2 regions of the Lactiplantibacillus paraplantarum genome follow, and region 2 is predicted to be linked to the other one. Evidence: a T-box and tRNA genes for the amino acid it is inferred to sense, from the RefSeq annotation. Region 2 holds a T-box; the other holds one or more tRNA genes.
What was found. A T-box is a leader RNA that pairs with one kind of tRNA and senses whether it is charged. The one in region 2 lies ahead of tyrS (tyrosine--tRNA ligase), so its partner is inferred to be a tRNA-Tyr.
Positions count from the first base shown of each region.

Region 1: it encodes a tRNA-Tyr, which carries the amino acid that the T-box ahead of tyrS (tyrosine--tRNA ligase) is inferred to sense. The anticodon was not compared.

Region 1 covers NZ_CP032744.1:1,082,170-1,086,760, forward strand. The annotation lists rRNA gene LP667_RS05225 (23S ribosomal RNA) at 1-1,822, shown strand, start outside; rRNA gene rrf (5S ribosomal RNA) at 1,894-2,010, shown strand; tRNA gene LP667_RS05235 (tRNA-Asn) at 2,017-2,089, shown strand; tRNA gene LP667_RS05240 (tRNA-Ser) at 2,108-2,197, shown strand; tRNA gene LP667_RS05245 (tRNA-Glu) at 2,220-2,292, shown strand; tRNA gene LP667_RS05250 (tRNA-Val) at 2,297-2,369, shown strand; tRNA gene LP667_RS05255 (tRNA-Phe) at 2,426-2,498, shown strand; tRNA gene LP667_RS05260 (tRNA-Tyr) at 2,504-2,586, shown strand; tRNA gene LP667_RS05265 (tRNA-Trp) at 2,595-2,668, shown strand; tRNA gene LP667_RS05270 (tRNA-His) at 2,674-2,746, shown strand; tRNA gene LP667_RS05275 (tRNA-Gln) at 2,754-2,825, shown strand; tRNA gene LP667_RS05280 (tRNA-Cys) at 2,848-2,918, shown strand; tRNA gene LP667_RS05285 (tRNA-Leu) at 2,974-3,058, shown strand; gene LP667_RS05290 (phosphoribosyltransferase family protein) at 3,703-4,245, opposite strand; gene LP667_RS05295 (hypothetical protein) at 4,248-4,591, opposite strand, start outside.
Region 2 covers NZ_CP032744.1:2,458,526-2,463,116, reverse strand. The annotation lists gene LP667_RS12200 (GH25 family lysozyme) at 1-676, shown strand, start outside; gene LP667_RS12195 (hypothetical protein) at 791-1,456, shown strand; T-box leader at 1,625-1,819, shown strand; gene tyrS (tyrosine--tRNA ligase) at 1,878-3,134, shown strand; gene LP667_RS12185 (ECF transporter S component) at 3,278-3,793, shown strand; rRNA gene LP667_RS12180 (16S ribosomal RNA) at 4,347-4,591, shown strand, end outside.

The DNA.
Region 1 (4,591 bases), 1.4 Mb from region 2:
AGGATGTTGGCTCAGAAGCAGCCACCATTTAAAGAGTGCGTAATAGCTCACTAGTCGAGTGATTCTGCGCCGAAAATGTACCGGGGCTAAGCATACTACCGAAACCATGGATGCGACCATTAGGTCGCGTGATAGGAGAGCGTTCTAAGGGCGGTGAAGCAAGATCGTGAGGACTTGTGGAGCGCTTAGAAGTGAGAATGCCGGTATGAGTAGCGAAAGATAGGTGAGAATCCTATCCACCGAATGACTAAGGTTTCCTGGGGAAGGCTCGTCCTCCCAGGGTTAGTCGGGACCTAAGTCGAGGCCGAGAGGCGTAGACGATGGATAACAGGTTGAGATTCCTGTACTAGTTAAGTGCGTTTGAGCAATGGAGGGACGCAGGAGGCTAAGATGTGCATTCTGTTGGATTAGAATGTCCAAGCAGTAAGTCTTGTGAAGAGTCAAATGCTTTTTACTTTAAGGACAAGCTGTGATGGGGAGCGAAATTTAGTAGCGAAGCGTCTGATGTCACACTGCCGAGAAAAGCTTCTAGTGAGTACTTAACTACCCGTACCGCAAACCGACACAGGTAGTCGAGGAGAGAATCCTAAGGTGAGCGAGTGAACTCTCGTTAAGGAACTCGGCAAAATGACCCCGTAACTTCGGGAGAAGGGGTGCTGATCGCAAGATCAGCCGCAGTGAATAGGCCCAGGCGACTGTTTATCAAAAACACAGGTCTCTGCAAAATCGTAAGATGACGTATAGGGGCTGACGCCTGCCCGGTGCTGGAAGGTTAAAAGGATGGGTTAGCTTCGGCGAAGCTCAGAATTGAAGCCCCAGTAAACGGCGGCCGTAACTATAACGGTCCTAAGGTAGCGAAATTCCTTGTCGGGTAAGTTCCGACCCGCACGAAAGGCGTAACGATCTGGGCACTGTCTCAACGAGAGACTCGGTGAAATTATATTGTCCGTGAAGATGCGGACTACCCGCGACAGGACGGAAAGACCCCATGGAGCTTTACTGTAGCTTGATATTGAGTGTTTGTACAGCTTGTACAGGATAGGTAGGAGCCATAGAAACCGGAACGCTAGTTTCGGTGGAGGCGTTGGTGGGATACTACCCTCGCTGTATGACCACTCTAACCCGCACCACTAATCGTGGTGGGAGACAGTGTCAGGTGGGCAGTTTGACTGGGGCGGTCGCCTCCTAAAAAGTAACGGAGGCGCCCAAAGGTTCCCTCAGAATGGTTGGAAATCATTCGCAGAGTGTAAAGGCACAAGGGAGCTTGACTGCGAGACAGACAGGTCGAGCAGGGACGAAAGTCGGGCTTAGTGATCCGGTGGTACCGTATGGAAGGGCCATCGCTCAACGGATAAAAGCTACCCTGGGGATAACAGGCTTATCTCCCCCAAGAGTCCACATCGACGGGGAGGTTTGGCACCTCGATGTCGGCTCATCGCATCCTGGGGCTGTAGTCGGTCCCAAGGGTTGGGCTGTTCGCCCATTAAAGCGGTACGCGAGCTGGGTTCAGAACGTCGTGAGACAGTTCGGTCCCTATCCGTCGCGGGCGTAGGAAATTTGAGAGGACCTGTCCTTAGTACGAGAGGACCGGGATGGACATACCTCTGGTGTACCAGTTGTGCCGCCAGGCGCATCGCTGGGTAGCTACGTATGGATGTGATAAACGCTGAAAGCATCTAAGTGTGAAACACACCTCGAGATGAGATTTCCCATTCCTTTATGGAAGTAAGACCCCTGAAAGATGATCAGGTAGATAGGTTAGAAGTGGCAGTGCGGTGACGCATGAAGCGGACTAATACTAATCGGTCGAGGACTTAACCAAGTAATTGGTGTTCCGGTTCATATGAAAATATTTGATATTAGCTAGTTTTGAGAGCACAAGTTTCTCAATAGTGTGGTGACGATGGCGAGAAGGATACACCTGTTCCCATGTCGAACACAGAAGTTAAGCTTCTTAGCGCCGAGAGTAGTTGGGGGATCGCTCCCTGCGAGGGTAGGACGTTGCCATGCGATTATTCCGACATAGCTCAGTTGGTAGAGCGCTTGACTGTTAATCAAGATGTCGACGGTTCGAGCCCGCCTGTCGGAGTTATCTACGGTAAGCCATGGAGAGTTGTCCGAGTGGCTGAAGGAGCAGCATTGGAAATGCTGTAAACGGGTTATACCTGTTTCAAGGGTTCGAATCCCTTACTCTCCGTTAGTTAGATATATATAAATATGACCCCTTGGTCAAGTGGTTTAAGACACTGCCCTTTCACGGCAGTAACATGGGTTCGAATCCCGTAGGGGTCATTATGGAGGATTAGCTCAGTTGGGAGAGCGTCTGCCTTACAAGCAGAGGGTCACAGGTTCGAGCCCTGTATCCTCCATCTGATGAGAATTTATTCATCAATAATTTAATAGACTCCATCATGAAGAATGATATGGCTCGGTAGCTCAGTCGGTAGAGCAATGGATTGAAGCTCCATGTGTCGGCGGTTCGATTCCGTCCCGCGCCATTTATGGAGGGGTAGCGAAGTCTGGCTAAACGCGGCGGACTGTAAATCCGCTCCTTCGGGTTCGGTGGTTCGAATCCACTCCCCTCCATTCTTTATAGGGATATAGTTTAATGGTAGAACAACGGTCTCCAAAACCGTCGGTGTGGGTTCAACTCCTACTATCCCTGCCATGATGGCGGTAGTGGCGAAGTGGTTAACGCACCGGATTGTGGCTCCGGCACGCGTGGGTTCGATTCCCACCTACCGCCCTTTGATTGGGTTATAGCCAAGTGGTAAGGCAATGGACTTTGACTCCATCATGCGCTGGTTCGAATCCAGCTAACCCAGTTGGGTTTGGGTAATAAATGATGGCGGTATAGCCAAGTGGTAAGGCAGAGGTCTGCAAAACCTTCATCACCGGTTCAAATCCGGTTACCGCCTTTCCTGAAAAGGTTATAATCCTGATCAGATTTATGTTCCATCTAGTTATTCTTTTGCCGGCGTGGCGGAATTGGCAGACGCGCTGGACTCAAAATCCAGTTCCCGTTGAGGGAGTATCGGTTCGACCCCGATCGCCGGTATCAAACCACGTATATTGTGGTATTCAATACCAAAAAGCAACTATACCTTGTGTATGGTTGCTTTTTTTGCATCATTCGTAATTGATTGGTGGCCAATTGAGTGCAATTAAAAGGAAAATAAACGTAAGCAGTAAATAATCGACCGGATTTCCAGTAGCCGCCATATGTATTATGATTACCTCATCAGATAAATTAGATGTCAGAAACAGGTGTGCAATTCGTAAAGTGAAGCGGGGGTGGCAATGTAGGTGTATCCTGTATTTGTGAGAGTGGATGCCCATTGGGGTGTTGTTAAGATAAACCTGTAATTGAGTTTAGTAGCATCGGTGATTTTGGGCGCTTGGTAAGACCGTATACTAAGCGGTAAAGTATTGAACAAATGACGTTGGCGGTGCTGAGGGGGTGTAACCCTGCTTTTTTTGAGCTCATTGTGCGCGACGAAATACTGGGTCGCTAGCTTAGTCTTGAACGTTACACTTTCCTGATACTTTTACCATTTTGATTGCAATAAGTTATCCTCACGGTCCAGGATGAACCGCGCTTACTAATACTTGCCATAAGTGGTGATTCCTCACAATTCTGTAAATTATTGATGTACTGGCATGATTGTCAAGCACGTCGAAGGCCTAACGCGTGAACCGTCGCTAGCCAAATAGCGGTAACGGTGCTAAAAAGTCGATATCAGTACGCTGGCTGGCGGTGCCTTCTGCTAGAATTGCCATCTGCTTGACCACTTGGGCACCAGCTTGGTGTAGGAGGGCGTTGGCAGCTGTCAACGAGCCCCCACTGCTAATGACGTCATCGATAATGATAACGCGCTTATGATTGATTAGTGCGGCATCAGTACCGTCCAAAACTAGCTGTTGTGGGGTGCTAGTCGTAATTGCGCTTACCGGTTCGCTAAGCGGGTGTTGCATATAATCCTTACGATTCTTACGTAAAACGATAAAGCGGGGGTGGTTTGTGGCCTGGCTTAGCGCCTGGGCTAGTGGAATGCCCTTACTTTCCATCGTGACTAGATAATCAAATTTAGTGGTGGTTAGCCGTTGACTGAGCTGACGGGCAGCATAGTCAGTTAATTCAGCGTCGCCTAATAGGACGAAAGAGGCAATGCTAGTCGTGGCGTTCAATCGAATCAATGGTAACTGACGTGTCAGTGGTCCTAATGTTAACTGATAAGTTTGCATATTTATAACCCCAATCCAATTATTGGTAAGCCAAATTTTAGTAGTGCCCCGGTCATTAGCCCCGCGAATGGATCGACAAGGGCGGTCACGACGAGGGTCACGCCCGCAACCGTGCTTAACGAGCCATGCAGGGCGGTGGTGGCATTTTCTGGGAAAATGACAATGGTTCCTAAGATAAACAAAAAGCCGGTAATTGCAGTACTAGGCACGATTTTTCCTAGCTTCGGCAGCCATCCCAGTAATAGAATCAGCATCATGATCAGCATCATTAGGATACCCGCAATTACTGGTTCAGGCGCGCTGGCTGTCGCGGAAATAATCGTTTCTACTGGTGCACCACCCAGAA
Region 2 (4,591 bases):
AGCCGGGCTAGCTGCACCGGTTGATAATAGTCGGGTAATGACTAGTATCCATCCTGTTTCGTGGTGGCTCGGAACGACTCGCTCGGTTCCAGTTGTCGCAACCAAACTTAAGACCATGTCGCCAGTTTCAAAAGTGTATCGGTTGAAAACCGGCGTTCCAAGCAAATCAGTTGCAACAACTAAGGTTGTCATTAAGCACGTGGACCGGCCTAAATCGCATTTGAGAATTCAATCAGTGGTTAAAAGTAAGGCGCCGACTAAGACTGCCATTAGGTACCTAGCACGGCCTAAATCACAATCAAAGGTTCAAACCATTGTTAAAAGCAAACAAGCGACCAAGGCAATCAAACGCCCCGTGTTAACCGCAAGTCGTCTGAAGTCGCAGCCAATTCAGCATACAAAAGTTGTGATTCATCGTGGCAAAACAGTTAAAAGACAAGTGAGACATCTGCGGCAAAAAATTAAAAAGGTCGTGGGGGCAAAACGACTGGTACGTTCAAGCAAGCGAGTCAAGCATCGCGTGATTCGCCGTCAACGGCTAAGCGTCAAGCAAAAAGCGGGGCATTATCAGCAACACCACACGCACCAAGGGCGGACAAATCGCAAACATTTAGTGGTAGGGAAAACAGCACATCAGCGGGTTAGACGAGTAAATCACCGGTTGTCTCGTACATAGTAACATCCGAGATCAACGGTATTTTTGCTATCCGTTTAGCGTTCAGCAGGAAAACGATAGCTAGGGCTAATCCAATTGGTCAATTTTTGTTATAGAAATTAGGAGGACATTTTTATGAACTTTAAGCACAAGATTCAGTTAGGGATTGCCACCGCAACTGGCATGTTGGTGGTAGGACTGGTTGCCGTGCCGTCTGTGACCAGTGTATTACACGCAGCTTCGGACAATGTCAGTTCAATTAGCCAGACGGCGGCACCGGCGACAGTCAAAGCAACAGATCAGACTGTGAAAGCGTTGAGTGCGAGTGGGACGAAGGGAAACTACCGTGTAAAGTATGCCAAGGCCGGGTCTAGCTCCACCGTCGCAACGTATCAGCAAACGGACTATAATACGAAAAGCGATGCTAGTAGCCAAGTTGACTATTTAGCGACTGCTCAGGGGAAAAGCACAACGTTGAATTCGGGCACGCCGGCAACTATTCAAGGGACAATGGGAAAAGTGTACGTTCATTGGAATACGGGAAGTTGGTCGGTGACAACGATTGCCAATACGCAAGATGTTGCTAGTAATCCAACCAAGTTTGCCAATCAAATCAATACTCAAATTCAAAAGCAGAAGCTAACAACTAAAACTGTTACTAGTGGGGCCGTCACGGTTTATGATACGGCACAAAATGGACAGGCTAATTCGGTTCAGTGGCAAAATGGGGCCCAAGTTGCGAAAGTCCAAGGTCAACAGGCGGGTACTGTGATCAAAATTGCGGCTGATGCTAATAATTAAGCATTGGCATGGTGCTTAGTATCAGCGGCCTTGGGTACCAGTCGTGTTTCAAGTGCTGGCAGGTTAGAATGCGCAAGTCTAGTAGGCTCACTGGTCTTGAACGAATAATTTGAATGATAACCATGATTGACATTTGTCAGTAGAGTGCTTATGATGTTAGGTAATAATTAAAAAGTAGTGATCGTTAATTAGTAGTCGTTGATCCAACAGTCTAGCGACTCGGTGGGTGGTGCGAACCGAGCTGTGGTCAAAGATGAATTACATAACGTGAACTGCCATTGGCCGGATGATTTCCGTTACTAATCAATGAGCGATCACATATGGTGATAACTTGGGTGGTAACGCGGAAAACTCGTCCCTGTTTTAAGACAGGGGCGAGTTTTTTCTTTTGTCTGGTGACAACGATTGAGGAGGAATAAGGATGAACATTATTGATGATTTAAAATGGCGTGGTGCCATTAACCAACAAACGGATGAGGCGGGGCTAAAAGAGCTTACGGAAAATCAATCCGTTTCATTGTACTGTGGGATTGACCCAACTGGTGATAGTATGCATATCGGTCACTTGATTCCCTTCATGATTCTCAAACGATTCCAATTAGCTGGCCATCATCCATACGTGGTAGTTGGTGGTGGGACTGGTGCTATCGGTGATCCGTCTGGGAAGAATTCAGAACGTAAATTACAGACGATGGACCAAGTTAAGCATAATCAAGACGGTTTGAATGCCCAGATGCACAAATTGTTTGGTAATGATGAAAACTTTTCGATTGTCAACAACTACGATTGGTTGTCAAAGATTTCATTATTAGACTTTTTGCGTGATTACGGAAAGTTGTTCAGCGTGAACACGATGCTGAATAAAGAAGTCGTCGCCAGCCGCTTAGAAGTTGGTATCTCATACACTGAATTCACGTACCAAATTTTACAATCAGTCGACTTTTTACACTTATACCGTGCTGAACACGTGCAACTTCAAATTGGTGGGGCTGACCAGTGGGGCAATATTACGGCTGGGACGGATTTAATTCACCGCCTAGAAGGTAATGAAGCCAAAGCATACGGTTTAACGATTCCGTTATTACTGAAGGCGGATGGGACTAAATTCGGAAAGACTGCTGGTGGAGCAGTCTGGTTGAATCCTGAACGGACGTCGCCGTATGAATTTTACCAATTCTGGATCAACCAGGATGATCGTGACGTAGTCAAATATCTCAAGTACTTTACGTTCTTAAGTCATGAAGAAATTGATCGTTTGGCTGAAACGGTGAAGACAGCTCCCGAAAAGCGTGAAGCCCAACGGCGTTTAGCTGAAGAAGTGACGGCGTTTGTTCATGGTAAACAGGCGGTTGTTGAAGCGGGAAATATTACTAAGGCCTTATTTACTGGTGATGTTCAGAGCTTAACCGCTGATGAAATTGAACAAGGTTTTAAGGGTGTACCTTCTGCGGAAGTGACAGCTGAAAAGCAAAATATTGTTTTATGGTTAGTCGATGCGACTAAGTTTGAACCTTCACGGCGGCAGGCACGTGAAGACATTAAGAACGGTGCCATTCGAATTAACGGTGAAAAGGTAACAGATGTGGATGCAGAAATTGATCCAGCAGCGGCCTTTAACGGGAAATTTGTAATTGTGCGCCGGGGTAAGAAGCGGTATTTCTTAGCGCACGTTAAGTAAATTAATTTATCAGATAGACTGGACCCGTTGTGGCCCGGTCTTTTTGTTATTATCGTAAGTTGTAACTGGTGTAAACTCTATTTAAGTCTTAATTGTATTGTATCGGCGATGTAAATGAAGACAGATATTTAAAGTTTAGGAGGATGGGTAATTTGGTGGGGGTTAAGTTTAATACACGAACGATTGCAATGTTGGGCATGCTGATTGCACTGAATGTTGTTATTTCAATTTTCTTTCATATTCCAATTCCAATGACCCATGGTTACATCAATTTGTGCGATGCGGGTATTTTTATTGCAGCACTGATTTTTGGTTGGCGTGGTGGCGCCATTGTTGGTGGCGCAAGTGGGTTGTTGTTAGATTTACTGCTTGGTTATCCGCAGTACATGTTTTTCTCATTGCTTGTTCATGGCCTGGAAGGCTGGCTAGCGGGATATTTAGGCGCCGGTAAGACGCAAGGGCGTCAGGTTGCGGCAATTGGAACCGCAGTTGTTATCATGGTTGCTGGTTATTTCATTTCGGATTCATTAATGTATACGATGGCGACTGGGTTAGTCGGAGTACCAACTAATTTGGTTCAGGCGGTTGTTGGTGGTGTTTTGGCTTTTCCAATTGTGGCTGGAGTACGACCGTTAATTAAAAAGCAAACAAGTTTGTAGTCGATTATGATTGATTTAGTATGTGGGTGGGCCCGAGCTAGGGTAGACGCCCACATACTTTTTTTAATGCTCAGGTTAGTGACATATAATGAAGTGATTTTGTAATTAACGTTAATTTGAGGGTGAAGTTTTCTTGATTTTGAAAAAACAATCGATTTTTTGTTGACACTTTCAATCGTGGCTGGTATATTAGTAAACGTTGCTGCTACGGCAGATGCTTCTCACCGCCAAATAATTATTGAAATTAGTTGTTGACAACTTCTTCAGTAATTGGTAAGATAGTTTCTGTTGTCGCAAAGGCAACCACGACAAATTAATCAAGTTACTTCTTAAAAAAAGTTGTTGACAAGATATTGATTAAGATGTTATGATGATTAAGTTGTGTTAAGCGATTAACACACGGAATTAGATCTTTGAAAACTGAACAAAGTTTCGACGAATCAAATGTGTAGGGTCTCTTGATTTTGAATCAAGAGCAAAAACATTTGCGAAGTCAATTCGCTAGCAAATAAATTTTAGTACAACTTTAAATGAGCTTTTTAGAACTCATCATTAATTTGAGAGTTTGATCCTGGCTCAGGACGAACGCTGGCGGCGTGCCTAATACATGCAAGTCGAACGAACTCTGGTAATGATTGGTGCTTGCATCATGAATTACATTTGAGTGAGTGGCGAACTGGTGAGTAACACGTGGGAAACCTGCCCAGAAGCGGGGGATAACACCTGGAAACAGATGCTAATACCGCATAACAACTTGGACCGCATGGTCCGAGTTTGAAAGATGGCTTCGGCTATCAC